DNA from 2 places in the Virgibacillus kimchii genome. Region 2 is predicted to be linked to the other one. Evidence: a T-box and tRNA genes for the amino acid it is inferred to sense, from the RefSeq annotation. Region 2 holds a T-box; the other holds one or more tRNA genes.

Region 1 (15,658 bases), 970 kb from region 2:
TTCATCATCATCCCACACTTTTTTAACCGGGATATCCGTTAGTTCTGGTGTGTAGTTATTTGTAATGATGATATTGCCGTGATCATTATCATTAACTCTTACTGTATATCCTTCAGGAACATTGGTTTCTTCCACCGTGTAGTTAATTGCTTCCCCATCTTCATTTAAATCTAATTCAGTCCACTGGTGCGTCCAGTTATCGGAAGCATCGATTTCTACTGGATCACCTATTGCTGTTCCATTTCGAATAAGCTGTACTGTGATAGAATCTGGACGGTTATTATCCTGGTTGTTTCCATCCTGCCAGGATTTTGTCACAGTTACTGATGTTTCTTCCGGTGTGTAGCTATTTGTGATAACAAATCCATTTTCATTTTCTGGATCTTGGTCAATGGAATCTGTATAGTTTGGTACGTTATTCTCAGTCACTCTATAGGTGATTTCTTCCCCATTTTCATAAACAGGAAGATTCGAGAATGTGTGTCGCCAGTCATTTTCATCATCCAAGACTGTTCTCCGTACAATTTCACCATTACCTAGTAGATTTACTGTTACATTATTCGGGCGAATTCCATCTTGATCATTTTCGTCATCCCATTCTTTGCTAACAGCAATTTCCGTAATTTCTGGTTCATAACTGTTTGTAATGATGATATTTCCATGGTTATTATTATTCACTCTTACCTTATAACCCTCTGGAACTTCAACTTCTTCTACTGTATACGTGATTGGCTCACCATCTTCATTCACAGGTAAATCTGACCATGTATTAGACCAATTCGATTGGTCTATGGTTACAGATTCGCCATATGGTTCACCGTTTGCTATTAGCTGCACTTCGATTTCAGTTGGACGGTTGCCATCTCGATTATTGTCATCTTCCCAGGATTTCGTCACTGTTACACTTGTTTCATCTGGTGTGTAGCTGTTTGTGATCGTATAAACCGGATCTTCTCCTGTTCCAGCCTCTTCAACAATTGTTGAATAATTTGGAACTGTATCTTCGGTGACAGTATAAGTGATTTCATGACCGTCCTGATATACTGGAAGTTCAGTGAATGTGTACTGCCAGTCATTATCTTCATTTAAAACAGTTTGATGTTTAATCTCTCCGTCAGCTAAAAGATTTACTGTTACGTTGTTTGGACGAACTCCGTCTTGATCATCCGCATCTTCCCAATTTTTGTTAACAGCTATATCTGTTGTTTCTGGAGTATAGGAGTTTGTGATCGTAATTTCACCATCGTCTCCAACTTCATTAGTTGAAGTATACCCTTCAGGCACATCAACTTCTTCTACAGTATACTCAATGGTCTCTCCGTTAGAGTGATACGCATTTAATTCTTCCCAAGTGTATCTCCACGTATTACCTTCTGAAAGTGTTACAGGATCTCCAACTTCTTCATCATCTGCAAATAACTGAACTTCAATATCCCCCGGACGTTGACCATCCTGATCGTTTGCATCAGCCCATACTTTCGTAACGGAGATGTCTGTTTTCTCTATCGTGTTTGTAAACTCCGCTTCATAAACATGTTCTTCCGTACCATAAGCTTGAGTTACTTCAATAACTTGTTCTTCTTCATCAATGATATAACCAGTTGGTGCATCCACTTCTTGTAAATAATATGTTCTAAGTGGCAAGTTACCAATTTCAATCTGACCATTTTTATCCGTTTTGATCTCGTCTGCAAATAAAACTTGCACACCGTTTAATTCATAGTATAACTCGAAAGTCGCCGGATTATTTTCAATTGGATCTCCTGATTCATAGTCCAATTTGGTGATTTTCAGCGCACCACGATTTTCGTTAAACTCTCCATCTACCCAGCTGAATTGTTCAGCAGTCAGTTCTTCAGAAGTAATCGATTCTACTTCAATATATTCACCATCTAAATTGACTTCGTTGCTGACTGTATCTCCATCTTCTGCTGTTACAACTGTTGTATAGTTTAGATTTACCTTCTCGCTTAATGTGTTGGTAAGTGTGATTGTCAGTACAGTCTCATCATTTTCATTTTTTTCATTAGATAGACTGAAGTCTTCACCTTCAACTAATTCATTCCCACTAGCTGTTGAAATTTCAAGTGTACCTTCGATATATTCCATCCCAGCACTGATTGTATCTGTAATTACTGGATTTGGAATGATGGAGAGGCTCTCGTTCACTTGAATTTCCCAGTTAAGCTCATCCCCAATATAGACGTCAGAACCTTCATGCCCTGTTGATTTATCCAGAAATTGGTCATGATTATTGTAGTTGACTGTTCCTTCATAAGGATATTCATCATCTCCAACTATTACTGTTGCGTTGTTGACGTAGTTTGGTTGTGAAATATTTGGAACAGTTGTTGTAAATTGAACAACGTATCGTTCATCCACTGTAAAGCCATCATCAAATGTTAACGTGAATGATTTTCCATCATAATTTACATCGTAATTTTCTTCATCTAAAACTTCATCTGTGACGGTTGTGTTACCGTCAGCATCTACCTCATATACGGATACTACTACACTACCTACATCGATTGTTCCTTCATAATCGAGTGTATCTTCAATGACGACTCCAGTTCCAAGGTCTTGCTCTTGATAGTTTGTGTATAGCTGCCAGGCAATTTTTCTTTCCTCACCACTTTTCCAGCCATCTACTAAGCTCACGTCTCCACCTTCATGAACAAGCTGACCTTCTTTATATCCACTATTCCAGGAGTCTTCTCTTACTCTTGTGTTTGCATCTCTACCTGTATCAAACTCATTTTCATATTCTGTTTCTCCTGTAAACTGAGCATGATTTTCATACACTCTAACTTGATCTTCTCCACCAACATGTGGGTCTAAGGTGTGTCCTTCAATTTCACGTTGTGGATCATAAGAAGTTTGATACGTGATTTCCATTTGTGCATTCAAAGGCAACTCTTCGTTATCAAATTCGATTGTGAAGCCTTTATGATACCCAGTTTCACCATCTTCTTCATTTGATGTTACTGTGAAGCCTTCAGTCACTTCTTCTCCACCAACTGTTATTTCTACCGTGTCAGGAAGTAAGATCATTCCTTTATTCGGAAACGTATCAACGATTGTTAATTCTGTAATTGCTTCTCTGATTGGATTAACTGTTAATCTCCAATCCATAGTGCGTTCGTTATAGTCAATACCTTCAAAATCTTTAGCAAAGCTGTTGGCAGGAGGTCTGATAGTTTCATCATCTTCAGCCCTTGGCTCTCCTACACCAAGACCATCACCATCTAATGTTGCTTTGTTATCAAACTCATCAATGGTAAAATCCGTAATTGTCGTTCTGTATTCAATTGTAATTGTTTCTGTCCCAATATTTTCTAAGCTTATTTGAACACTCTGTCCATCAACTGATATGTCAACACCTTCGTATGTTTCGCCATCTTCACCTGTAACGGAAATATCATCTTCAGAAATAGTCAACCCTTCAGGAATAGCATCATTTACAACAACATCATCCAATGGATGTTTAGCATTATTTACTTCAATCGTCCAAGTAAGTGTTTTGTTGTCATAATCTACATTAGATACTCCTGATTTTTCTAAGAGTGTAGCTCTCCAGTGATCAACAATAGCTCTATCCTCACCTACTGTGATGTCACCATCTCTTAATTCCGTTTCATTAGTAAATTGATTATGATGCTGATATTCGCCATCATTTACTAACCTCCAGTCAATATCTGTACTGAATTCAATTTGATAAATTTCCTCTGCATCTACTTCACCTAAATTGATTGGGAAATCATCTGAATCAATAGAGACACTCTCTCTATTTTCCCAGTTACTGTCATATCTATAGACTTCAATAGAATCTTCTACTATAGACTGTTCCGCTGGCAACGAATCATAAACGATTGCTTTATCAATCTCTCCGCCTGATTCATTAACGGTTATTGTCCAATCAATTTGATGAGTATTCCCATTATATTCTCCATCTTTTTCTATTGGGTTACTTCGCTCGAGTGCATCAACAGTTGCTTTTGCAGGTAATTCAGTATCTCCGTATGAGAACAGAGCATCGTTTGTAAAGCTATCAATTGTGTAATCTTCAATTATGGTTGTGTACTCTACTCGATAACCATTGAATGGTGCGATTTCAGGGAAGTTAATTGTGAACGCATTCCCATCCACTTGTGCACCAAAACCAGCTTCGTCACCAACTCTTTTGTCACCACTAATACCAACAGATAGCTCATGTATGTCAAAATCTCTTGGTTCTCCCAAACCTTCAGGAACAATGTCCTCCAAGATTCCTTCTGAAATTAGCTCTTCGTTATGATTCATTACATCAATAGACCAGGTAATTTCTCTAGCATTCAAACCTCGATCAGGATGCCCTTCTTTTGTGATCGCACTAATATCGCCACTTGGTCTTGCAATTACATTGAGTGTTGTCTCATCTCTATCATTGAACTCAATCACTTGCTCTATATTTTCTTCAAATTTTTCCAAATTAAAGTCTAAATTTAATCCAACTTCGCCATTGTACACATCACCATCTTCAATTCTATCATTGAAGACAAATATCAATTCACCATCTTCAATACTGTAAGTCCCGACTTTAATACCACTTGTAACTATATCTGCTTCCGGTGTAGTGACTTGTTCAAAAGTATTCGGTAACTGCATTGAAGCAGTATCTCCACTTTGAGCACCAAGCTCTTTAGTATCCCAAGTAAATTCTATCTCGACTTCAGTGCCTTCCTCTATTTCGATGATGTTACCGTCTTCGATTTCTTCACCGTTATGAATAAGACTTTTGAATGTAAATATATTTCCTAAATCGTTCACTTGAGACGGATCTACTTCTGAAGCATCAAAAGTTGTAATACGGTCTTTCAACGAATCGTCTGCTTCAACTACTTCCTCAGAATTTAACGTTTGTTCGTCAGATGCTTCTTTTTGCTTGGGGTCATCATCTTCTTTTGCAACATCCTCAGAATCTTCTTCCTCAGGCTGTTTCACTTGTTGTTCATCAACAACAGCCTCTACAACAATCGTCCCCAACGCTTCAGGGCTTTCCATGATCGCTTCATCAAAACGAACCGTCACCGCTCCATCAAGCGCAGCCTGGTAAGTCCCAACTTCTACTTCACCATCTGTCAACGCCCCATGCTGCTCCTCTTCCACATACAATTTGTCTGAAAGGGACAGAGACGCTGTATCACCCTCTTCAATTTCAACATGCGAAACCGACCAATCAACATGCACATTTACAGCCAATCCGCCATCCAAGTCGTCTATATTTATTGCTTTTCCATCTTCATCAGTAAACGATACGCCAGTAAAAACGCTTTCCTCTGAACCTTCCGCAACCGATTGTGAAGGTAAAAACAAGCTGCTGGAAATCGTCTGAAAAACAAGCATAAATATAAACAGAATACTTAATCTTTTATTCAATTCACCCTACTCCCTTCTTTCATTTTTTCGAGCGATCAATCACCCTTTCCAGAAGAACATTATAAAAGTTGATACTCTACAAAATATCTACAAAGCTATTAAAAATAGGTAAAATGTATTGTATAATGGGGCTAAAAGATTAATTTTTTTCAAATGACGAGAAGAAATTTCATTGAAGGAGGGTCTTTGTGAAAGCCATTCTTGTTGATGATGAAGCACTTGCTTTAGATTTCCTGGAGCACCAATTGAATAAAATTGGTGGTATTAAAGTCATCGGAAAATTTAATAACATGAACATCAAGAAGAATACTTCACTCCTGCAGGAAGTTGACGTTATTTTTTTAGATATTGATATGCCCGAAATGAATGGCCTTGAGCTTGCTGAAAAAATACTTGAAATAAATGCTAACGTTTTAATTGTTTTTGTTACGGCGTTTAATGAATTTGCTGTCCAGGCCTTCGAGTTAAATGCACTGGACTATGTTCTTAAACCCATTCAATTGGAGCGTTTGAAAAAAACGCTGGAAAGAGTTGAATCAAAGTTAAGTCCTCAAATACATAAACCTGCGAAAAATAAAATGCTGAGAGTAAATGTAGCCAGAGAACTGAGTTTTGAAGCAACAAGAGACATTCCTGAATTCCTTCAATGGCGGACAACCAAATCCCAGGAATTATTTCTCTATCTACTTCACAACTACGGCAAAACGATTCGTAAATCCGAACTTGTTGAATTATTGTGGACAGATTTCGAGGAGGCTAGAGCATACTCCCAATTATATACAGCTATTTATCACATACGGAAAACACTGAAGAAGTACAGTTCGCATTTCACCATAAAAAACATGGGAGAAGGCTATACCCTGTACATAGAAAATTTGTTCATTGACCTTGTAGAATGGGAAAAGAATTTAAAGACCGCTCCCCCACTTACTGGCGAAACGATTGATGCTTATGAAGAAAATATGAAACTATATTCGGGAGCTTTTTTACAGGAATACGATTATTTGTGGGCGGAAGCAGAACGGTATCGATTAGAGCAGCTTTGGCTGAAAGCTGCTTATCAGATAGCAGGTTATTATTCTAAACATGATTATTTGGAAAATGCGCAAAACTGGTATGTGCAGATCTGTAGCACAGCACCGGAAGAAGAAGATGCCCACTTTTCATTAATGAAATTATATGAAAAGCAGGGTTATGGATTACAAATAGAAAGACAGTTTAAAGAATTAACAAATGCGCTGAAGGAACTTGGTTTAGAAGTCAGTCCAAATATAGTAAAGTGGTTTAAACAATGGAAAAGTATACAAGGCATGGAAAGCCCAACCTGATAGGAAGGGCCTATTCTTATTGCCATCTGCATCAAAGCACTGTTAATAACATCACGGCTTTCTTATTAACGCCCATACATCATTTTTTTATTTTACGATTTGCAATTTCATTTTCAAGCATATATATGAAACGATAATCAAGATTTAACTTCGCTGCTTTGGTATATGCCTCTAATAGTTGTTCGTCACTTAATGTAGGATATTGAATACTTCTTTTAAAGCAATTATCAGAATTCAAAGTAATTCATCCTTCATTTTTTATCTCAGGATACAATCTTTGCCTCTACAACTTCTAAACATATAATTGACTCCAGTATACTCAATTATAATAAAATGAGAAGTGTGCTTATCTGTTAGGCCCAGCGAACGAGCCTTACCCATGACGTAGACAGGCGGTGCAAAATGAGAAGATTACTCGTATACCTTTTCCTGAGAGCATTAATGCTATTTTTCCCTGCAAAAAATTCATGCCGATACGAATGACTTTAAAGTGAATACTGGTACGTTTCATACAGAAAAAATTCCTGTGGGAGCCGAATTTACAATTGTGCAAATCAGTGATTTACATAACAAGGTTTTTGATCAGAACAACGAAAAGCTAATTCAAGCTTTTAGAAATGTAGATCCGGACATTATTGTTATTACAGGTGATTTCATCGATAGAAATACATACAACTTCAAATCTGTATTTTCGCTGACTGAACGCATTACTGCCTTTCATCCAGAAGTTTTCTTCGTGTCCGGCAATCATGAATGGGGCAATCCGGGTTATGAGCATTTATTCCAGGGACTTCAGCAAAGAAATGTTCGGATATTAAATAATCAACACATAAAAATAATAACCAAACAGATGGAAATAAATCTTGCGGGAATTGATGATGCTTCGACGGAACATGAAGATATGGAAAAAACATTTTCTGGATTGGAAGAGGAATTATATACGATCCTGCTTTCCCATTCACCTTCCACCATAAAAAAATATCCAGACATACCGGCTGATCTTATTTTAAGTGGCCACACACATGGAGGTCAGGTCAGGCTGCCATTAATTGGTGCTGTAGTTGCTCCGGGACAAGGATTATTTCCAAAGTTTGATAAGGGAGTTTTTGAAATAGGAGAAAACAGGTATTTATATATAGACAGCGGCCTCGGCACAAGTCTTGCTCCAGTACGATTTCTCAATAAAAGCCAGTTCAGTTTGATCCGGGTCCGTAATGAAAATCAATGAACAGCTGGAAAGTCCGGTCAATATAGGTGTCTGTAGCCCTCCATCAAAGGATACAGGCCCTTCTAATATAACGATTCACAACGACTGAAGCCAACAAACTTTATCCTGTCAGGCTTACATTTACACCAAATATTCGGAACAATGTTACACTGTATATAGTTAAATGAATGGATAGCTTAACTTGGAAGGAGTCACCGCTTGTGTCAAATAACAAAAGATATAAAATTCATCCCATCATGGTAGATGTGAATTCTACTTTAAAATCAATAAATTTTTATTTAATTGAAACAAGCCGATCGCTGATGCTCGTTGATGCCGGTTTGCCTAATGAGAAAAACAGAGAAGCGTTACATACCGTTTTACAAGAAAATGGATTCTCTTTGAATGATCTTACTGAGATCATTCTAACGCATAATCACGTTGACCACGTTGGACTTGTCAATGGGATTACGGACAAACATCCGATTCCTGTTTACGCTTCCGAGGAAGCCATTCCCCGGCTAAAAAGAGATCGGGATTTTCTCGAAATGAGAGTAGATTTTTTTGCGCAACTTTATCGTGAAATGGGATGTGGAGAGGAAGGAGAAAAGCAGACAGCCCATTTAAAAGAGGCTATTGAAAAAAACAGTGCACAGTCCATTAAACCTGAGATAATCCCAATTGGAAAAGAGCATGAAGTCTTCAAAGTTATTGAAGTACCAGGACATGCGCCAGACCAGATTGCATTATTTGATAAAAATGAAAGAGAGCTTTTTTCCGGTGATTTATTAATCGAACACATCTCCAGTAATGCATTAATTGAACCGGATTATTCAGGCAAACGCCTGCCTACTGTGAGCCAGCATAAAAAGTCACTGGAGACAATCCAGGCTCTGCATCTTGCAAGAGTTTATTCAGGCCACGGTAAAGTCATAGAAGAACCAGATGAATTACTGAAGAAGCGATTGGTCGGTATTGACAGAAAAGCTGAAAAGCTAAAGAAAACTATACTGGACGGAAATGTCACCGGGAGTGAAATAGCCAAATCGTATTATGAAAAAATATATCACAACCAATTTTCCTTAGTAATGTCGGAAATAGTCGGACATTTGGATTATCTGGAAGAAAAACAACAGATTACGAAAGAGATGATCAATGGGGTTTGGCATTATGCTCTTAAACGATGAGAGAAAAGGGCACTATGAAATAAGCGGATGAAAATACCCAAGAACTGTACGATGCTTCCTGGAAGAGAAAGAAGAACTCTTCCAGGAATTATAGTATAAAACAGCAACACGGTAATAATTTATCAGGTTCATAAACCGAGAATGAAACGCGCTGCTATTGTATTGATCGGGATGTTTGAGAAGCCCCTCCAATGGAGCACATTACGTGAAATATTCAATTTCAGCCTCAGGAAAAAAGCGTCTCACATAGCCGCCTATCGTACCTTTTATTGCTTCCTGCTCTTTATCCTTGTATACATATTTGTAAATGCCATATCGTCCCCATTTTGTTTTCCGCTTAGATTCATCCAATTCCAATTTTGTCATCGGATAGTTTTCCTGGATCACCCGTTTAGCAGGCTTCGTAAAACGGTGCTGGATCATTTCAAAAGTCAAATTCTTCCTCGCATACGTGGGCAGAGAAGCTTCCAGTTTTTCAAACATTTCCAAGTACCCCTGTTCCCAGTTGTCATGCAGGTAAATGGGGGCCACAATGAAGCCCAATGGATACCCGGCTTCAGCTACTTTCGCTGCTGCTTCTATACGTTCATGTAATCTGGAGGTCCCCGGTTCAAAGTATTTGATGATATAATCGTCATTTATACTGAAACGAAAGCGGGTTTTGCCACGGTGATCTGCATCGAGCAGATGATCCACATGTGCAAACTTTGTAACGAATCTGAGCTTTCCGTGTTCAGACTTACCAAAAAATTCAATAGCATGTTTTAAATGATGCGTTAAATGATCCACACCCACAATGTCAGATGTACAGGATGCTTCAAATCTTGTACTATCCGGTGCCCGTTCATTCATATAGTTTTCAGCAGCGTCAAAAATTTCATCCACATTCACATAGGTTCGTATATATGGTTTACTGCCCATCGTCGTTTGTAAATAGCAGTAATGACAATGCCCCATACATCCTGTCGCAAGCGGGATGGCATACTCGGCCGAGGGTTTGGAAGTATCAAATTTCAATGTTTTCCGCACACCTACCACTAATGTGGACTTGGCGGTACGATATTTTTGAAAGCGATTTTCCCCTGGCAGATTGCGTATTTGATTATGTGAAGTTGTTTTGCGTATTTCTATTCCCATATCCTCAAATTTTGAAATCAGCCGCTTTCCATTTGGGTATTCCAATGCCCGAGGTTCTGCATAAACCAATTGAGGCATAAACGGCTTAACCATGGAATTCACCATCTTCTATACTGCCAAACGCTTCTTGATACGCCGCTTCAGCCTCATCTTCTGTAGGAAAAACGGCAAATTCATCTGTAAGTGGATAATAGTGTTCATGTGAAAAAAGCGCCAATTCATTAGGTTTTTCGGGATGCTGCACAATGGCTGCCTGCTGAACATGAGCAACATCCTGCGCATGCGGATTTCGAATGATGACATACACAACTTCACCCGGTTCAAATTGATGTTCCATATGATACCACCTAACTTCTTTATTTTTAGTATCACTTATTGTTTCCGCATGTTTGGCAAATTATGTTTAGGGGGTGTTAAAATAAAGAAGTTCAACATCAAGGGTATTCATCATTGCATTTTTTCTTGCCTTGACAAACAATGTATTTGAGATATAAAAACGCCACCCCTTCTCTTATGAAGGTAATGGCGTTTTAAAAGTAGTGATTCCGATTGGGCTCGAACCAACGACCTCTACCCTGTCAAGGTAGCGCTCTCCCAGCTGAGCTACGGAATCGTATGAAATTGTTGCTAGACTTAATATATTAAATATGGGCGAATATGTCAATAGATAAATCCAGAATATAGAACCGCACAATGTTTTATACTATAGCAAAACCAACCGGCTATTCTCATAAAATATAAAAGATAGTTCCGATCGTTTGATCAGCGCTCAACTCTATTTCCCCAGCCTTTATCCTTAATTTATCCACACTTCCCCGCGCTCCCTCCTGTTTCATCAGTGAATCAACCTCCCCCTCTAATCACAAACCCGCAATAAAAAAACCCTCCAATCTCCCCATAACCACTTCCCTGCCGCAAATTGATTCGAAACACGAAATAAAAGATTGGATTCTATGGACTTTTCACATTATAATGTAATAACACTTATTTTTTTAGCATGGAGAGGGTCATTTTGAAAACTGTTTTTTCTTTTCTGAAGCCGTATAAACTTCCTGCCGCCCTGGCGTTTCTGCTGATGCTGGTGGAGCTTGCCGTTGAGCTTTTGCTTCCTTTTTTCCTTGGCATGATGATTAATGACGGGGTTGTGAATCAGGACATCGGAAATATTATCATGTGGGGCAGTATCATGATTGGCCTTGCATTTATATCATTTGTTGCCGGTATTATTAATTCATTTTACGCCTCCCATGCCGCCTGGGGATTTGCCCGGGACATACGGGAAAAATTATTTAAAAAAATACAGGCGTTTTCTTTTGCCAACTTAAATATGTATCCGACATCCGGGCTGGTTACCCGATTTACCAATGATGTACGGCAAATACAAAATACGATTTTCATGGCACTGCGAATTATGTCCAAAGCACCGCTGATCGTTATTGGCGGGGTGACGATGGCATTTATCGTCAATGCCCGCTTGGCACTTATTTTTCTCGTGACTGTTCCCCTGCTTATTATGTTTCTTTTGTGGGTGCTGAAGGTTGCCGGAAACATGTTCGATAAAGTTCAAAAAAGCGTGGATAATGTCAACCGTGTCATGCAGGAAAACCTTGCCGGCATGCGACTGATAAAAGCTTTTTTTAGAAGGAACCATGAGGAAGAGCGGTTTATGGACGCCAATACGGAACTTGCCGTGCGTACCAGGCGAACGTTTCGATTTGTTGAATCTTCCATGCCTATTTTATTATTTGTCATGAATTTAAGTCTGATTTTTATTATCTGGTTTGGAAATGTGCAGGCAACCGCCGGCGAAACTTCCGTCGGGGAAGTAGTAACGATTGTAAATTATGCGATGCGTGTGGCCATGTCGATTTCCATGTTTACATTTATTATTATGGCCTTCTCCCGAATGAAAGCATCTGCCAACCGTTTAAGCGAGGTACTTACACTGGATACGGATACCCCGAATCAGAAGAGTACAAACAAGCGGGCACAGGTTTATGACGGGAAGATAGAATACCAGCAGGTTTCCTTTCAATATCCTGCTGCAGAAGATAACACATTAAAAAATGTTTCCTTTACAGTGGGGGCACGGGAAAAGCTTGCAGTGATCGGTGCTACAGGTGCAGGAAAGACTTCGTTGTTTCAACTGATCCCAAGGTTGTATGACCCGTCAGATGGTAAAATTTTTATTGATGGAAGAGATATCAGCAGCTATGAAATGGATGAACTGCGTGGGAGTATTGGTTATGTTCCGCAAAGTCCGCTCCTGTTTACCGGTTCAATTACGGATAATATTGCCTGGGGGAAAAATGGTGCTACGAAAGAGGAAATCGTAAAAGCGGCAACCGATGCGCAAATTCATGATACAATTATGGATTTGCCCAACAGCTACGAGACAAAAGTCGGGCAAAAAGGGGTAAATTTATCCGGTGGTCAAAAGCAGCGGATTTCCATTGCCAGGGCGCTCATCCGCAAACCAAAAATACTGATGCTGGATGACAGCACTAGCGCACTGGACCTCGCAACGGAATCACGTTTGCTTGAGGCCATTCAGACGTATCAATGCACAACACTTATTATTACGCAAAAAATTTCTACAGCCAAAAGCGCCGATCGCATTTTACTCATGGATGATGGAGAGATTTTGGAAATCGGCACACATGATGAGCTGCTCGCATCTTCTTCATTGTATAAACAAATTGTGGAATCCCAATTTGGAAAGGAGTATGCATATGCAGAATAACCAGTTCAAAGAGCCTTTTCAATATGAAAAGATTCCACTTGATACCATTAATATTAAAAAAGAAAGAAAAGCGAAAAATACAGCAGGAACCATTAAACGCATCTGGTCCTATTTGGCTCGGGAAAAAGCCAGACTGATACTGGTCATCTTCATGGTGCTGATCAGTTCAGCGATGGCGCTTTTAGGCCCGTTTATGATTGGAATGGCAGTGGATGACTTTATCGTAACGAGGGAAACCGCTGGTTTGCTGACAGTAATCATTTGGCTGTTTATTATTTATGTGCTTCATTCCCTGTCCATTTTCCTGCAGAACTTCTGGATGGTCGGGATTGCACAAAATACGGTGCATTCCCTGCGGAAAGATCTCTTTCATCAGTTTCACCGGCTCCCCATCTCTTATTTTGATAAGCGGCAGCACGGGGAATTGATGAGCCGGATCACCAACGACATTGATAATGTCAATAATACATTGAACCAGTCAGTGATCCAAATCTTTTCCAGTGTGCTGACATTAGTGGGTACGGTTGCTGTTATGCTTTATTTGAGTCCGCTTCTTACGGTAGTAACGATGTCGATTATTCCAGCCATGTTCTATGGCATGCGCTGGATTACGAGAAGAACCGGCCCGCTTTATAAGCTGCAGCAAAATGATTTGGGTGAGGTAAATGGATATGTTGAGGAAATTGTATCCGGTCAGCATATCGTAAAAACCTTTTCCCAGGAAGAGCGGGTCATCAATGAGTTCAAGGAGCGGAATGATAACCTGAACCGTTCCGGATTTTGGGCACTGACGATTTCCGGATTCATTCCAAAAGTGATGAACATGCTGAACTTCCTCAGTTTTGCTTTAATAGCGCTTGTTGGTGGTATTCTTGCCATTAACGGCTGGATTACTGTCGGTGTGATCGTTATTTTCACCGAATATGCTCGTCAGTTTACAAGACCGCTCAATGAACTGTCCAACCAGTTTAATATGCTGCTCTCCGCTGTAGCCGGTGCGGAACGGGTGTTTAATGTCATCGATGAAAAGCAGGAAGAAACGGATGAAGAGCATGCAAAGGAATTATCAGAAACAGCAGGACATATCTCTTTTAAAGAAGTTTCATTCGGATATGAAGATGAGGCAATTTTAAAGGATATCAGCTTTGAAGCAAAACCGGGAGAGACAGTTGCCTTTGTCGGTCATACCGGTGCAGGCAAAACAACGATTATTAATCTGATATCACGTTTTTACAACTATGATGAAGGGAACATAACATTGGATGGAACAGATTTAAAAAACATCAAGCGTTCCAGCCTTCGCCGGCACATGGCTTTTGTATTGCAGGACAGCTTTTTATTCCACGCAACCATTCGGGAGAATATCCGCTATGGCCGGCTGAATGCCAGTGATGAGAATGTAATACAGGCTGCAAAGGATGCCAATGCCCATGACTTTATTGAAAAACTTCCCCACGGTTATGACACGATGCTGGATCAGGAAGGCAGCGGCATCAGCCAGGGGCAGAAGCAGCTTCTAACCATTGCCCGGGCTTTGCTGGCGGAACCTGCCATCCTTATTCTGGATGAAGCAACAAGTAATATTGATACGATTACGGAATTAAAAATACAGGATGCCTTAAAACGTCTGATGCATGGAAGAACGAGCTTCGTTATCGCCCACCGACTGAACACCATTCAGGAGGCAGATCAGATCATCATGCTGGAAAACGGAAAAATTATTGAACAAGGTACGCATGAAGAGCTGCTGGAACAGCGCGGCAACTATTATGGCCTTTACAGAGGTCAATTATTAGATAAAGCCAATTAATTATGATTATAATAGGATAAGAACAAACGCGTGGAAGAATTTAGATTTGGAGTGTTATATTTATGGGAAGAAAAGGGACGATGACAGAGAGAGAAATAGACAGTAAGTATTTGAACGAAAAAATGACCATGAAAATATTTAAACCGGAAAAGTTCTCGGATCTTTATAAATACACGGTATGTATTATGCAGGATGGGGATGATTACTTCCAAATGGGAAGAATCGCTACGTTAAGCGACCGATTGCATGATGCAGGGGAAATTACCAATACTGTATTTGTCGGCATCCATTATCAGGATAGATACGACCGGAGGGAAAAATATCATCCTAAAGGGAAACAAAATGAAAATTATATAAAATTTTTAGTCCGTGAAGCAGTTCCTCTTCTTGATGAGGAACTTCCAACCTATAATATGGGATATACGAGAGCACTGATGGGAGATTCACTTGCCGGAACCCTTGCTCTAATGACAGCTGTCAAATATCCAAATACGTTTGGCAAAGTAATTATGCAATCACCATATGTGGATGACACCGTGCTGGATACAGTAAAGGACACAGGTCATTTATACTCCATGGATATTTATCATACAATCGGCACAAAGGAAACCGACGTTAAAATGACGGATAACAAGACTATGAACTTCCTGGAACCCAATCGGGAATTAAACAAGCTTCTCGTTGATAAAGGGGCAAGTTATACGTATCATGAACTGGAAGAAGGTAACCATACATGGAAATACTGGCAAAAAGATATGAAGCGGCTGCTGAAGACAATGTTTGGTCATTTTACTTAAAAGACCTGGTTGTCACCAAGCCTACAGGGCCACA
Region 2 (15,658 bases):
AGATTTGCGTTTTGCCTCTTTTTCCATAAACCGGAATGGTTGGATATTTCTCTGAAAGTCCCGAATGATTTATTGGTATTTTCCACTGTGGCTGCCTGTTCGTCTTTTTTTCTGTGTAAATTCAGCTTATTCATGTGGAATTTTGCTCTATGATTTTTCTTTTTACCGGCCACTTTCTCACATCCCCCTGCATGTTTGTATATCGACTCTAGCACAGGTGATATAAAAAGTAAGACGACTGGTGTCACAAATAAAAAAATTCGTTCTGCAATTTACGAAGCATTCTTCTAAAACTCAACTCAAATTGACATGGGAATGATTTATTTTTTATTGGCATAATATCTTCTAACTCTTGATATAAATTCAAGGGAGCCCGTTACAAAATAAACAGATGCATGATCTTTTATGCTTCTTGTTGCTTCCTTCCAATTTTCCGCAACAAAAACATTTTCTTTCCTGGAAAAATACTTTAAATCTTCAAGTGATGCTGACCTGGGGTGATCAAAGGAAGTTAAAGTAACAGTAGAAAAATGCGGGACTGCGAACTTTAGCATCTCTGTTATTTCTTTATCTTTAAATACGGCAAAAAGCAAATGCCTTTGCCTGTCCTTGTAATGGGTTAATATCGTATCAATGAATGCTTCCATCCCTTTTGCATTATGCGCTCCATCCAAAATTACCGCCGGTTTTTCCTGTATCATTTCAAACCTGCCTGGCAGTTGTGTACGTGAAAATGCCTTTACTGTTTTATCGATATTGATTTGATATTTCAGCTTTTTTAAAAGCATGACTGCCTGAAAAGCAACTGAAGCATTTTTAATCTGATGCTCCCCTAACATGGATATTTCCATCGGCTGTTCTTCATTCCAAATAAACCGCTGCACTCCTTTACTAACACCTGTTTTTATATAGGTGAAATCCTGAACCAATTTGTATATGGGGGCTTTCAGATCAGTTGCTTCTTTTTCTATCTCCCTGAATGCATCCTTCGACATTTCGCCAATGACAACAGGTCTATTTCTTTTGATAATTCCTGCTTTATGATAGGCTATTTCTGATATGGTTGAACCGAGAAACTGCATATGATCAATAGAAACATTTGTTATGATGGAAAGTAGGGGATCCAAGCAATTTGTCGTATCCAGTCTCCCGCCCATTCCGGTTTCAATCAATGCTAAATCAACATTTTTTTCAAAATACATCAAAGCAAGTACGGTGATAATTTCAAATTCAGTAGGAGCGGCACCATCGCGGTCCATTTGTTTAATGCCGGGGTACAGCTGATTGCATAATTCAATCAGGATATCTTCCTCAACCGGAACATTATTATGATATATATAACCAGGTAAACCTTGCAGGCTTGGTGATGTAAATACTCCTGTTTGATAGCCGTTGGCCTGAAGTGCAGAGTTTATAAATTGAACCGTGGAGCCTTTTCCATTGGTTCCCGCAATATGAACAGCCCGGATTTTTTTCTCGGGATTACCAGCCTTTTGAAGCAATTTTTGCATTCTTTCCAAGCCTGGTTTAATACCCAATGATTTTCTGGTTGATAGAAATGCTTCAGCCTCCTGAAGGTTTTGAAACATGTAACCAGCCCCTCTCTGATCAACATAATGACTATTACAGTATAACAGAAAGGACTTTTGCAATGCATGCACATGGATGGATTATTTATAACGGCAGTCTGCCGGGAAATAAATTTCTCGATTTTGCTGAATGGATACAGGAAGCTGCGTTACAAAGAAAATCCTCGACAGCCATTTATAAAAACAATGAGCTTCCGGTAATAATTGGGAAGACAGAACTGCAATTCATTGAACAGCAGAATATTCCGGATTACGTTGTGTTTACTGACAAGGATATTTATTTGGCGAAGCAGCTTGAATTAATGGGAATACCGGTTTTTAATTCTGCCGGTACAATAGATATAAGTGACGATAAGATTGCTACGTATTTGGCTTTAATAAAACATAAACTTCCGATTCCGAAAACCATTATTTATCCAAAAGTATTTGGAAATGGTGTAACTGACCATCATATTATTTCAAGAGCCATGGAGAAGCTTGGCTTTCCGATGGTGGTCAAAGAAGCATACGGATCATTTGGTGAACAGGTTTATCTCATTCATAGCGAAGAAGAGCTTATTAGAAAGGTGCAGGATTTAAAAGAGAGAGCATTTGTCTTTCAGGAATTCATCTCCACAAGCTCCGGCCGGGACATCCGGCTCCATGTTGTTGGCGATAAAGTAGTAGCCGGGATGAAGAGGATCTCTTACACTGATTTTCGGGCAAATATTACTGCGGGAGGCAAAATGGAAGCTTATGAAGCAAATAAAGAGGAAAAAGAATTGGCGATTCAAGCAACGAAAGCCATCGGTGCTGATTTTGCCGGAGTGGATTTATTATTCGGTCCGGAAGACTCCCCTCTTATTTGTGAAGTGAATTCCAATGCCCATATTCGGAATATGTACGACTGTACAAATATTAATGTCGCAGATTATATAATGGATTATATTCTGCAGAAAATAGAATAGCCGGTTACTCCGGTTTCATAAAGAGGTGAAACCCATATGTTTTCAGGATGGCTCATATATGCAAAAGAAGATGCAAATGAGAACCAATCGTTTATTGAATGGTTTATCGAAGAAGCACGCTTACAAAATATGTCCCTTAGATTAGTCTTCCGGGAAGAATTGAAACTTGGGATGAAAGATAATAAACCGACCATCTGCATAGGGGATAAGAAAGTAACGATGCCCGATACTGCCATTGTCAGAACAATGGATCCTTTTTTAAGCCGTCATTTGGAAACATGCGGGATATCTGTTTTTAATTCTTCCCATATTTCCCGGATCAGTAATAATAAAGCACTTACACATCTGTATTTATCTGAACTCGACATCCGCATGGTGGACACTGTATTTACCAATAGGGAGCAATTATATAATGAACAGCCGTTTGAATACCCATTTATTGTAAAGAAAAATACAGGAAAAGGCGGTACTGGGGTGTTTCTTATTGAGAATAGAATTGATCTGTTGGCCTGCATGGAAGTTTTGTCTGAACGGGAATTAATCGTTCAAAGATGTAATGTGCAGCTTGGAAAAGACATTCGCATTTTTATTGTCGGGAAAGAAATTGTCGGTGCGGTCCTTAGAGAAAACAAACACGATTTCAGGGCAAACTTTAAACTCGGCGGCAGTGCTTCCCTTTACCATTTGAAAGATGGGGAGCGGGCCATGGTGAAAAAAATCATGCATGCCTTTAATTTTGGGATGGCAGGGATAGATTTTTTAGTCGGTAAGGACGGGGAACTTATCTTTAATGAAATAGAAGATGTAGTTGGTTCAAGAACATTGTCGGCCGTCAGCGACATCAATATACTTCATAAATACACGCATCATATTACAGGACAATTGAAAAAGCGGAATTTCAAGTAATCTTTTGAAATTCCGCTTTTTACTATCTTTTTAGCTCCTCTATCCGAGCTTTTACTTTTTCCTGTTTATTCAAATAATCCTTTTCCTTTTTCCGTTCTTCCTCCACTACTTTTTCAGGTGCTTTATTGACAAACCCTTCATTTGCCAGCTTCTTCTGAACACGTTGTACTTCTTTCGTCCATTTGTCCAGTTCCTTTTCCAGCCGGTTCAGTTCCTGATCAATGTCAATCAGCCCTTCCAGCGGCAGAAACAATTCTGCGCCTGTTACCACCTGTGACATGGATTTTTCCGGGACATCAATAGTTGCAGAAATCATCAATTCGCCCGGATTACAGAAGCGGACCAAATATTCACGGTTTCTTTCAAGTTCCGAAACAATCATATCATTTTCAGGCTGGATAAGCAGCGTTACTTCTTTGGACATTGGTGTATCCACTTCTGCCCGAATATTTCGCACAGATTTAATAATGGAAACAAGACGTTTCATTTCCTCGGAAGCTTGTTCATCATGAAATTCCTGTCTTGGTTTAGGCCAATCACTGACAGTAATGGAATCTCCTTTGTGCGGAAGCTGCTGCCAGATTTCCTCTGTAATAAATGGCATGAATGGGTGAAGCAAACGCATCGTCTGATCAAAAACATATGCCAGTACAGAACGGGTTGTTTGTTTTTTCTCTTCATCCTCTCCGTAAAGCGGAAGCTTAGCCATTTCAATATACCAATCACAAAGTTCATCCCAAATGAAATTATACAAGTGACGTCCGGCTTCTCCAAATTCATATTTATTCGTATTTCTTGTTACGTGCTCGATAGTTTCGTTTAAGCGGGTCAGGATCCATTTATCAGCAAGTGATAACTCCCCTGACAGATCAATATCCTCATACGCAAAGTTTTCCATATTCATCAATGAAAAACGGGCTGCATTCCAGACTTTATTGGCAAAATTCCAAGTGGACTCCACTTTCTCCCAATGGAAACGCAGATCCTGACCCGGGGTGGAACCAGTCAGCAGAAAATAACGTAAGGAATCAGCTCCATATTTTTCAATGACATCCATCGGATCTACCCCATTGCCGAGTGATTTGCTCATCTTCCGGCCTTCCGCATCCCGGATGAGTCCATGGATAAGTACATCTTTAAATGGTCGTTCATCGGTAAACTGCCTTGATTGAAAAATCATCCTGGCTACCCAAAAGAAAATGATGTCATAGCCGGTAACAAGCACATCTGTCGGGAAGTAACGCTTAAAATCCGCTGATTCTTCGTCCGGCCAGCCCATCGTGGAAAATGGCCACAATGCAGAAGAAAACCATGTATCAAGGACATCTTCATCCTGTTCCCAGTTTTCAATATCTTCAGGTGCTTCTTTGCCAACATAAAGTTCATTTGTTTCCTTATGATACCACGCAGGGATCCGGTGTCCCCACCAAAGCTGTCTGGATATGCACCAGTCACGAATATTTTCCATCCAGTTTAAATAGGTCCGTTCAAACCTTGGTGGCACGAAGTTTACCTTTTCTTCTTCTTTTTGCAGCTCAATGGCAGCGTCGGCAAGCGGCTGCATATTTACAAACCATTGCGTTGATAGGTATGGCTCCACAACTGCACCACTTCTTTCCGAATGGCCAACCTGATGTGTATGATCTTCCACTTTAAACAATACACCCTGTTCCTGAAGATCGCTTACTATCCGCTTCCTGCATTCAAATCGGTCAAGCCCCTCATATTTGCCTGCATTTTCATTCATGGTTCCATCCTCATGCATGACCAATACGCGCTCCAGCTGGTGACGGTTTCCAATGTCAAAGTCATTTGGATCATGTGCAGGCGTCACTTTGACAGCGCCGGAACCAAATTCCATGTCAACATAATCATCAGCAACAATTTCAATTTCCCGACCTACTATTGGCAATATGACTTTTTTACCAATTAAATGCTTGTAACGGTCATCTTCCGGATGAACAGCGATTCCGGTATCCCCAAGCATCGTTTCCGGTCTCGTTGTCGCTATTTCAATCGTTTCACCACTGCCCTTGATCGGGTAATGCATATGATAGAATTTACCCTGTACTTCTTCATAAATTACTTCTATATCCGAAAGTGCTGTCTTCGTTTTCGGATCCCAGTTGATAATATATTCTCCACGGTAAATCAGGCCTTCTTCATACAGTTTTACGAACACCTCTCTAACCGCATTGGACAGACCTTCATCCAGGGTGAAACGCTCCCGTGAATAATCAAGGCCAAGACCGAGCTTTTCCCATTGCGACCGGATGAAGTCTGCGTATTCTTCTTTCCATTCCCAGGCAGTTTCCAAAAATTTCTCCCTGCCAAGCTCATATCTGTTTGTGCCCTGTTCCTTCAGCTTTCCCTCTACCTTGGCCTGAGTGGCAATACCAGCATGGTCCATACCCGGCAGCCACAATACATCGTACCCTTGCATCCGTTTCATTCGGGCAATCGTATCCTGCATCGTGGTATCCCAGGCATGACCCAAATGAAGTCTCCCGGTTACATTCGGCGGCGGAATGACAATCGTAAATGGTTCCTTATCCTTATCTCCGGTTGCTTCAAAATATTTTCCCTTAAGCCAAAATGAATAACGTCCTTTTTCCACTTCCGCGGGATGGTACTTCGGTGAAAGTGATGCTTTTTCTTTATTTTCCACAAAAATTGCCTCCTTTTAAAGTAATATATATGGTACTTTTTTTAACCCAAAAAAACCCTTTGCATCCTTAATAAAGGACGAAAAGGGCATGATTTCCGTGGTACCACCTTTGTTTACAGATCAGTAAATACACCTCTGTACACTTCATTGTTTTAACGGTACATTTACCGGCACTCTTCTACTGTTACAGTATCATCTACTGCAAGTTCAAAGAAGCTGTATCCAGGGCGACCTTCCAGCAAAAACATTCCGGGAAATTCTCAGCAATCATTCCCTCTCTGTTGGTGTTTTTCCTGTACTCTTCCCTATCATAACATTTAAATTATTGACTGTTACAACATATTTTATCGATAAGTTTGTGACGCGTCAAGCCTTTATTAAAGTTGTTGCACAAAGTACCTCTTCCTATACATAGTATATTATAAAGTTCCTTGAAAATGAAACCTTCCGAAAAGAGGTGAGGACATGGCTCGATATTATCGTTACCGCCTGCCGCCGTGGGCGTTAAAATGCATTCTGATAGCAGAAAAAGTTACGCTGCCGATTCTTATATTCCAGCTGGTTCGCACATTATTTTTCCCGACAACTTTGGATGTCTTTCTGCTCGGTATCATCGTGTTTATTTATATTTGTTTTTCTCTTGGCTGGATTTAACTATCCAGTTCATCTAAATCCAATGTATCATATTCGTTTTCCACATACCGGGACCACTTTAACCCGAAAAGTATTTGCCGATAGGTTTGCTGAAGTATTTTCGTTTGATGCATCATTGATTCACCGGACTTGCGCTCAGTGTAGTTTTGCACGATAGTTAAATAGGGGGTCGGATCTAAAAGGTGGATGGTAAGTATGTAAAGCTCTATTTTGGTTAATTCATTTTCATTCATATAATTTTTGAATAAATCAATGGCTTCATCTGTTGGAGCATAATAGTTTTTCATTTCATTCTTATAAAAGGAGACCAAGTCCCTTGTTGGATTGTCATATCGTACATTTTCCCAATTAATCAAATGCAACTGTCGGGTTTTTAACATATGACTGAATTCCAAATTGCAATGACATAAGCTTATACTCCATGGAATCGTATCCTCCTCTATTTCCATTAATTGCTCAATGCGTCTCTTCATTTCCATGAGAGAGTACTCGACGTCTCGAAAATGGGTGCAGACGGACAATTCGAATGGGGACATAAATCGGTTCTTCTCAAATTGTTCCACAAATCCGAGAAGTGATTGCTGTACATGATCACAATATGATCTGTATTCCCGGAAACCAGGGAGAAATTCCGATGTCTCAGCAGTTTGTACTTGCCTTGTTCTGGCATGAATATATGCGATTGTGCGATAAAATTGCTCAATCGTTTTTTTATCCTTTTGTACCACTGCTTCTTCCAGCCAAGGACTCAAGTAATAAATATGTTGATTTTGAATTGCATACAGTTCCCCTTTTGCTGTCAGATATACCGGTAACACAGAATTAAGATTCTGGTGGTATGCCTGTTCATATACGTGCTTCCATATCCGGGCTTCGTGCTCATTATTCAGGATGCTTCTTTTTAAGGCATAGTCCCTGTTCCCATCACTAACTTTATACACATTTTCAGTGATTTGTTCGATATGCAGTGGGTATATATTATAGGCAGCAAGCACTTTTTGAACAATTTCCATGTTTATTCAGCCCCTATAAAACTATTTTGGCCTTTAAAAAAACAGAAAGCTGGTTTGCACGACGATGCAAACCTCATATTCCAAAGGGCAAGTAATGGAGCCGAAAGTGAGTAAAGCTCCGTATGTTGCTCCAGCTAAGATATAAGACATCTATTACTTCTGTAAAAATTTTGCTCCCCCCAGCTACTTTAACATCACAGTAGCAAAATGGTATAACTAAGTAAGCTTCACACAAGCAGGGCAGCGGTTTCCTGATAAGATAATCCGCACTGCCCATGTCTGTGTTTTTCACTTTCTTCAAATGAAACTGAAGTACTTTATCTAGTATGGTATATATAATAATTGTCCTGTTCTGATTTCAAAATCATTGTCCAGCCCGTTTTGCTTAATTAATTGCAATGCAGTTACCTGATACCGCTCTGCAATTGTTTCAATCGTATCTTTTTCCTGCACAATGCATAACCTGACCTTTGCAAATTCTTCTTCCTCTTCTGCGCGGAACATCGCGGATAAATAATCCACATCTTCTTCCAACTTTTCTTCTCTGTCATCACTGCTGATTTCGTAAGTCATCGACGAAGATTCATTTTCCGATGTTTCCAACCATCCCTCTGAAGAAATATCTGATTCTGAGCTGGAGGCAGAACTGCTTTCCGACTCACTGGAAGGCATTTGAGCAAAAAACTCTTTTAATGTTTTTGTTTCCTTATACTTCCACCTGTCTTTTTCTCCGGATTCCTCTTTAGCATTTTCTTCTTCCGGTATTTCTTTTTGTTCTTCCAAAACCGGTAAATGATCTGTATGAAGAGACTCAAATGACTCAGAAGAAGTTTCAGCCTGATCCTTCACTTCGAATTGAAAACTTTCATTTTCCCTTATGTCTTCCGTTTCCTCTTCTTTCCGTGAACCCTCCATACTTTCGTTTTCCTGATCTTTCATCGTTTCATGAATGCCATGAATCTCAATGGTGGAATACAGCCTCAGTAAATCTTCTTTCGGCAATTCATAATCAAAGGATTCAATATAGACGGTCACATCATTTAAATCTGTGATTCTATAAGTTGGCACAGAAATTTCCACAGGAAAACGATGGATGAACGTCGTATCTCCATCGTCTGAATCAACGACCCGCTCTACATAATGTTTGGACTCAAATTGATCCGGATTAATTACTTCTTCTTCCTGCTCTGTTTCATAAGTCTTCTTTTGGTACTCCCCCTTAAGTTCAATGACCCCTCTAATTGAAATATAGTCCTTATATGGTTCTATGGTTATATCCGGATCAAGTGAAATTCCTTTCATTTCATCTACTTCCTGTCCTTTTTCAAAATAAATGGATTCATTCAATTCAAAACGGAATGTCTGATTTCCTTGTGACAACGGATTTCCTCCCTTCCTAATATACTCCATATATTCCTGTCTAAATTAACTATATGAACCTGCATGCAAGAATATGCTAATTTAAGTGCTGCTGGGGCAGGTTGATAAGTGCAATACTTGTGGACGAAAGGCCGACTGCACTGCTGCTGCAATTAAAAAAAGCTATTCCCCGTCGAAGGAATAGCTTTGTACTCTTACTACAATATATTCAATTTAACTTAGAGAATGCATAGTCAACAGCCTCGATTGTTTTTTCAATATCATCATCTGTATGAGCAGTCGACAAAAATAATCCTTCAAATTGCGAAGGTGGCAAAAATACGCCCTTTTCGATCATTGCCCGGTAATATTTAGCGAAATGATCCAAATTGGATGATTGTGCGGTCTCATAATTGATCACTTTCTCGTCTGTAAAGAAAACGCCAACCATGGAACCTGCTCGGTTTATATGAATTGGAATATTATATGCTGCTGCTGCTTTTTCGAATCCTTCCACTAATCGGTCTGCTTTTTTATTAATCTCCGTATAGGCTTCTTCATCCAATGCGCTTAATGTTTCATAGCCAGCAGTCATAGCAAGCGGATTACCGGAAAGTGTTCCTGCCTGATAAATGTTACCGGTCGGTGCTACTTTTTCCATTATTTCCTTTTTACCACCGTATGCACCTACTGGCAGACCTCCGCCAATCACCTTTCCTAAACAGGTTAAATCAGGGGTAACGCCAAAATGCCCCTGCGCACATTTATATCCTACCCGGAAACCTGTCATTACTTCATCAAATATAAGCAGGGAGCCATTATCTTCCGTGACTTTTCTTAACTTTTCCAGGAATTGATCAACCGGAGGAACCACACCCATATTTCCGGAAACAGGTTCCACGATAACAGCGGCTATATCTTCTCCGAACTCTTTAAATGCGTAATCTACACTTTCCATATCATTATATGGAACAGTAATCGTATTTTGCGCAATGGATTCAGGTACACCTGGACTGTCCGGCAAACCTAAAGTAGCCACTCCGGATCCTGCTTTAATAAGCAGAGAATCCCCATGCCCATGATAATTGCCTTCAAACTTAAGGATCTTGTCTCTTCCGGTATAACCCCTTGCTAAAGGCAACGCACTCATCGTCGCTTCCGTCCCTGAATTTACCATGCGAACCATTTCTACGGAAGGTACACGTTCAATAACAAGATTAGCTAATTTATTTTCCAAAATAGATGGGGCACCAAAGCTTGTTCCTTTTGCAGCTGTTTCTTGCAGCTTGCCCACAACACGGTCATCAGCATGTCCTAAAATAAGAGGTCCCCAACTTAATACATAATCAATATACTCATTTCCGTCAATATCCCTGATTTTGGATCCTTTGCCCGATTCCATGAAAATCGGTGACATGCCAACAGATTTAAAGGCACGGACCGGTGAATTTACTCCCCCCGGCATTAACTCAACAGCTTCTTTGTACGCATCAACAGAATTATCGAATTTCATTCATCATCACCCTTACCTCATTAGTTTATTGCAGGTTATATTGGCCGGCCAATAATATTGTAACGTCCCTGGATCGCATTCCATGAATGGCCATTGAGTAGTTTTATAAGAATCATCAGCCAGTAAAAGAACCAGAATTGTTCAACCAGCGATCAGGGGGTCAAAATCCATCTCTGATTTTAATGGTTCAGCTTATATTATTCATTCAACCATTTTGCTGCATCTTTTGCAAAGTATGTGATAATTAAATCGGCTCCTGCCCGCTTCATGGATGTCAACTTTTCCAGTACAATTTCCCTTTCATCGATCCAGCCGTTTAGCGCTGCAGCTTTTACCATGGAATATTCACCACTTACGTTATAAGCAACTACAGGTGCTTCAAAATTATTCCTCACGTCACGAATAATATCCAAATATGAAAAGGCTGGCTTAACAATAAGGAAGTCTGCACCTTCCAACATATCCGATTCTGCTTCACGCAATGCCTCCCGACGGTTGGCATGATCCATTTGATATGTTTTGCGGTCACCAAATTGCGGTGTGCTGTCTGCTGCATCACGGAACGGACCATAAAAAGCAGAGGCGTACTTGATGGCATAGGACATGATTGGGATATTTTGATAACCTGCTTCATCGAGCGCCTCACGAATTACGGTAACAAACCCGTCCATCATATTGGATGGAGCAATAATATCCGCTCCCGCTTCCGCCTGGGACACAGCTGTTTTCGCATGCAGCTTTAACGATTCATCATTATCCACGTCCCCTTCATGAATGACGCCGCAATGACCATGCGAAGTATACTCACATAAGCAGGTATCGGCAATAATAAGTATTTCGGGGAATTCCTTTTTCAGAAAACGAGTAGCTTCCTGAACAATACCGCTGGAAATAAACGCTCCGGTTCCTTTTTCATCCTTCTCTTTCGGCACTCCGAACAATAGCACTGCTTTAATCCCCAAACGCTGAACTTCCGCCACTTCTTCCTGCAGGTGATCAAGGGATACTTGAAAAATTCCCGGCATGGAAGGTACTTCGTTTTTTACATTTTCCCCTTCCACAACGAATAATGGATAGATCAGGTCATCAACGTGAAGATGGGTTTCCCGTACCAAAGAACGCATTGCACTTGAAGTGCGTAATTTTCGGTGACGGTCAAAACTATTGGTCATTACTCATCAAGCTCCTTTTTCGAAAGATACTTTCCCAATCTGTGAATCATTCCGTCTATAGTAAACTCCTCAGGCACTAATATGGATTGAAAATCTAATTGTTTTGCTCTTTTTTCTGTCGTAGTTCCAATACATACGACCGGCACTTCCAAATTCACCTGGGCCATTGCACGATATGCTTCAACGGAAGAAGGGCTCGTAAATGTAATAAAATCAATTTCACCTGTATTCAACGTATCATTTAAACGTGATTTCATATCCATTCGGGAGCCTGTTTCATACACTTCCATGGCATCATATTTTATCGATCGGCTTTCAAATGCAGCCGGAAGAATATCGAGGGATTTGCTGCCTCTGACAATGAGTACAGGAGACACATCATTATAAACCTGAAAAAATTCCTTTGCCATCACTTCCGCATTATAAACAGATGGAATAAAAGCAGCATTAAACCCATGATTTTTTAGTGCATCTCCTGTTTTATGGCCCACTGCAGCAAGGGTTACCGTTTTTAAAAACTGTGTATCGATTTGATATGAATCAGCTAATTTGAAAAAACAATGTACTCCATTCGAACTTGTGAAAAATATCCATTTATAGTTTGCCAACTGTTTAAAGAAAGTAATATTCTCCTGATGATCTTTACATGAAATTTGTAAAAGAGGTACTTCAATCGGAACCCCTCCATATTGACGGATTTTCGCAGCGAATTGCCTCCCCTGCTTTTCCTCTCTCGTTACAAGAATCCTTTTTCCATGTAATGACACCATCAGTTGTCAAGCTCCTCTTTTACGCTTTCCACAATTTCTTTTGCTCCCTGTTTGATCAGACGGTCGGCAGCTTCTTTTCCGACAGCTTCAGGATCTTCTCCGCGTACTTCTTCCTTAAGAATCGTTTTGCCGTCCGGCGTGCCAACCAATGCTGTCAGGACTACATCCTCATTTTCCAAATAGGCATAACCTCCGATTGGCACCTGACATCCACCCTCCAGTAAATGAAGGAAAGTTCTTTCAGCTCCAATCGTTCTGGCTGTATATTCATCATGAATAGATGATAGAATTTCCCTTAACTCATCATCTTCCTCACGGCATTCTATGGCCAGTGCTCCCTGGCCGACAGCAGGCACACATACATCCGGCTCCAGGTATTCCGTGATCAGATCTTCACTTAATCCCACCCGTTTCAATCCGGAGACCGCTAAAATAATTGCATCAAAATCCTCTTCATTCAGTTTTTTAAGCCGGGTTTCTATATTTCCGCGAATCCATTTAATTTGTACATCCGGTCTTTCTGCAAGCATCTGTGCGGACCGCCGCAGACTGCTGGTACCAATAATCGCACCCTCAGGCAAGTCCTGTAAAGCTATATTATTTTTTGAAATAAAGGCATCCCTGTGGTCCTCTCTTACCGGAATTGACGTTATCATAAGTCCCGGCGGCATTTCTGAAGGCATATCCTTCATACTATGTACGGCCAAATCAATTTCCTTATTATACATCGCCTGTTCAATTTCCTTCACAAAAAGACCTTTCCCGCCTACCTTTGATAAGGTAACATCGAGAATCTGGTCTCCTTTAGTTACGATTTTTTTCACTTCAAAATCGTTTTTTACACCTGCTTTTTTCAATTGCTCAATGACCCAGTTTGTTTGTGTCAGGGCAAGATTACTCTTTCTTGAACCTACAATAATTTTACGCATCTTTTTTCCTCCTTAACATGGTCTCCAAGCTTCCGCTTAAATATGAAATCCGGACAGCAGGCTGAATAAAAAGAAATTAATCAGCATAAATAAAAAGGCTGCTGCATTATAAACTGCTATGGACTTCCCTCTATAGCCTGTTCCAAGTCTCAGAATTAAGAACAGGCTGTACACTGCCAATAAAAGTATTGATCCAATAGTTTTTATATCCACCCAGTAAAATTCCGACTGGGAAACATAAGCCCACACTATCCCCAAAATGATTCCTATCAATAATATTGGAACACCGATGGAAATGGCACGGAACGCATGGATATCCAGTGCCTGCAAATCCCCAAAGCGCCAAATCCACTTTATGGCTCTTTTTTCTTTTAACAACCGATATTGTATCAGATACATAAGGGAAAACAAAAATGATATTGTAAAGAACCCATAGGAAAGGATGGACAAAGTAATATGGGAGATTAAAATCTCATGTGCAAACTGTGCCCCTTCCGGCTGCCGCATTTCCCTGGCTATAGTGGATGTATATAAAAGAAAAACAAAAAAGCTGAAAACATTCGTAAAAAACACAATGAAATGAATGGATAATAACCGATTAAAAACAATTGCCAACGTTAGCAGTACCCAAGCATAAAAAAACAAACTGGCATTCAATGTCAATAACGGAATATTATTTTTTATAAGCACCTGGTACAATAAAAAAACGGTTTGAAAAAGCCAAACCATAGTAAGTAACCGGAAGGCTATTTGCTTCACCTTCCGATTATGCCAGATAAAGTCATAAAAGTAGCTGATGAGACTTAAAACATACAAAATAAGAATGATTTCATATACCCATTTCCATTCAGCCATATAGGGTGTCCTTCCTCTTAAATGGTCTGTATTTTTTTTCGCAGGGCAAATGCACGTTCATTCGCTTTTAACTTTATCATCGTTTCATTTTTTTTTGCCTGTTTTTCAAATTCTTCTTTTACTTCTGCTTCAATACCGAAAATATCGATAAACAAATCCAGGGATTCCTCTGCCTGGTCACTTGCCGCCAGTTCTTTCGCCTGAGTTACCGGTTCTTTTAAAAGCTGATTAATAATGCTTTTCGTATGCTTTCTCAAAACTTTCTTTTCCCGTTCAGTCAGGTCGGGAATTTTCCGCTCAATGCTTTTCATGGTCTCCGCCTGGATGGATAGGGCTTTATGTCTTAAAGCCGAGATTACCGGAACTACTCCCAACGTTTTTACCCATTCTTTAAAATTCACGATCTCTTCTTCCAGCAGTAACTCAATTTTTTCAGCTGCGGCCTTGCGAGCTTCAAGGTTTTTATCCACCACATGCTGCAAGTCATCAATATCATATAGAAAAACATTATCCAATTTACTTATTTCAGGATCAATATCCCTTGGAACGGCGATATCGACTAAAAACAGAGGGCGGCCTTTCCTTTTCTTCTGAATGTCAGCCACAGTTTCTCTTGTCAAAACAATGTCTCTTGCAGCGGTAGAACTAATTAAAATATCTGCTTCTTCCAAGAGGTTATCAAGTTGATCCAGGGTTTCCGCTTTTGCATTATATGGTGCTGCGGCTTTTTCCGCTTTTTCCAATGTCCGGTTTACGACGGTAATATTCGTTGCCCCGGCACCATGAATATTCTTAAGTGCAAGTTCTCCCATTTCCCCTGCTCCGAGTACTGCAACCTGTTTGTTTTTCAAATCACCAAAGATCTTTGTTGCAAGTTCTACGGCAGCATAACTGATGGAAACTGCCTGTTCGCCAATAGCCGTTTCTTTATGCATTCGTTTCCCAAAGGTAATTGCCTGTTTAAACAGCTCATTAAAAATTGTTCCGGTTGTTTTCAGTTGCTGGGAAGTGAGAAAGGATTCCTTTACCTGCCCCAGAATTTGCGTTTCACCAAGAACCATGGAATCAAGCCCGGTGGATACACGGAATAAATGCTCCATCGCACCGTCATCCTCCGTAATATGAAGATAAGTCGAAAAATCAGATTTATCTATTTGGAACCAATCGGATAGAAATTGCTTAATATAGTAACGTCCAGTATGAAGCTGATCTACAACAGCATAAATTTCAGTCCTGTTGCATGTGGATATAATTACATTTTCTAGAATGCTCTTCCGTTCCTT

Evidence for each region. A T-box is a leader RNA that pairs with one kind of tRNA and senses whether it is charged. The one in region 2 lies ahead of ACZ42C_RS06425 (valine--tRNA ligase), so its partner is inferred to be a tRNA-Val.
Region 1: it has a tRNA-Val gene. The T-box ahead of ACZ42C_RS06425 (valine--tRNA ligase) is inferred to sense a tRNA for this amino acid. The anticodon was not compared.

The regions. Positions count from the first base shown of each region.
Region 1 covers NZ_AP043951.1:273,078-288,735, reverse strand. Annotated here, with positions in the region: gene ACZ42C_RS01635 (Cna B-type domain-containing protein) at 1-5,415, opposite strand, end outside; gene ACZ42C_RS01630 (response regulator) at 5,604-6,743, shown strand; gene sda (sporulation histidine kinase inhibitor Sda) at 6,823-6,981, opposite strand; gene ACZ42C_RS01620 (metallophosphoesterase) at 7,234-7,971, shown strand; gene ACZ42C_RS01615 (MBL fold metallo-hydrolase) at 8,172-9,137, shown strand; gene splB (spore photoproduct lyase) at 9,339-10,367, opposite strand; gene ACZ42C_RS01605 (transcriptional regulator SplA domain-containing protein) at 10,360-10,611, opposite strand; tRNA gene ACZ42C_RS01600 (tRNA-Val) at 10,815-10,887, opposite strand; gene ACZ42C_RS01595 (ABC transporter ATP-binding protein) at 11,287-13,017, shown strand; gene ACZ42C_RS01590 (ABC transporter ATP-binding protein) at 13,007-14,827, shown strand; gene ACZ42C_RS01585 (alpha/beta hydrolase) at 14,890-15,624, shown strand.
Region 2 covers NZ_AP043951.1:1,242,194-1,257,851, forward strand. Annotated here, with positions in the region: gene ACZ42C_RS06405 (SPOR domain-containing protein) at 1-173, opposite strand, end outside; gene ACZ42C_RS06410 (bifunctional folylpolyglutamate synthase/dihydrofolate synthase) at 321-1,589, opposite strand; gene ACZ42C_RS06415 (ATP-grasp domain-containing protein) at 1,652-2,536, shown strand; gene ACZ42C_RS06420 (ATP-grasp domain-containing protein) at 2,573-3,442, shown strand; gene ACZ42C_RS06425 (valine--tRNA ligase) at 3,465-6,110, opposite strand; T-box leader at 6,181-6,431, opposite strand; gene ACZ42C_RS06430 (hypothetical protein) at 6,576-6,764, shown strand; gene ACZ42C_RS06435 (hypothetical protein) at 6,761-7,777, opposite strand; gene spoVID (stage VI sporulation protein D) at 8,099-9,157, opposite strand; gene hemL (glutamate-1-semialdehyde 2,1-aminomutase) at 9,366-10,649, opposite strand; gene hemB (porphobilinogen synthase) at 10,847-11,821, opposite strand; gene ACZ42C_RS06455 (uroporphyrinogen-III synthase) at 11,821-12,591, opposite strand; gene hemC (hydroxymethylbilane synthase) at 12,591-13,520, opposite strand; gene ccsA (cytochrome c biogenesis protein CcsA) at 13,557-14,375, opposite strand; gene hemA (glutamyl-tRNA reductase) at 14,393-15,658, opposite strand, start outside.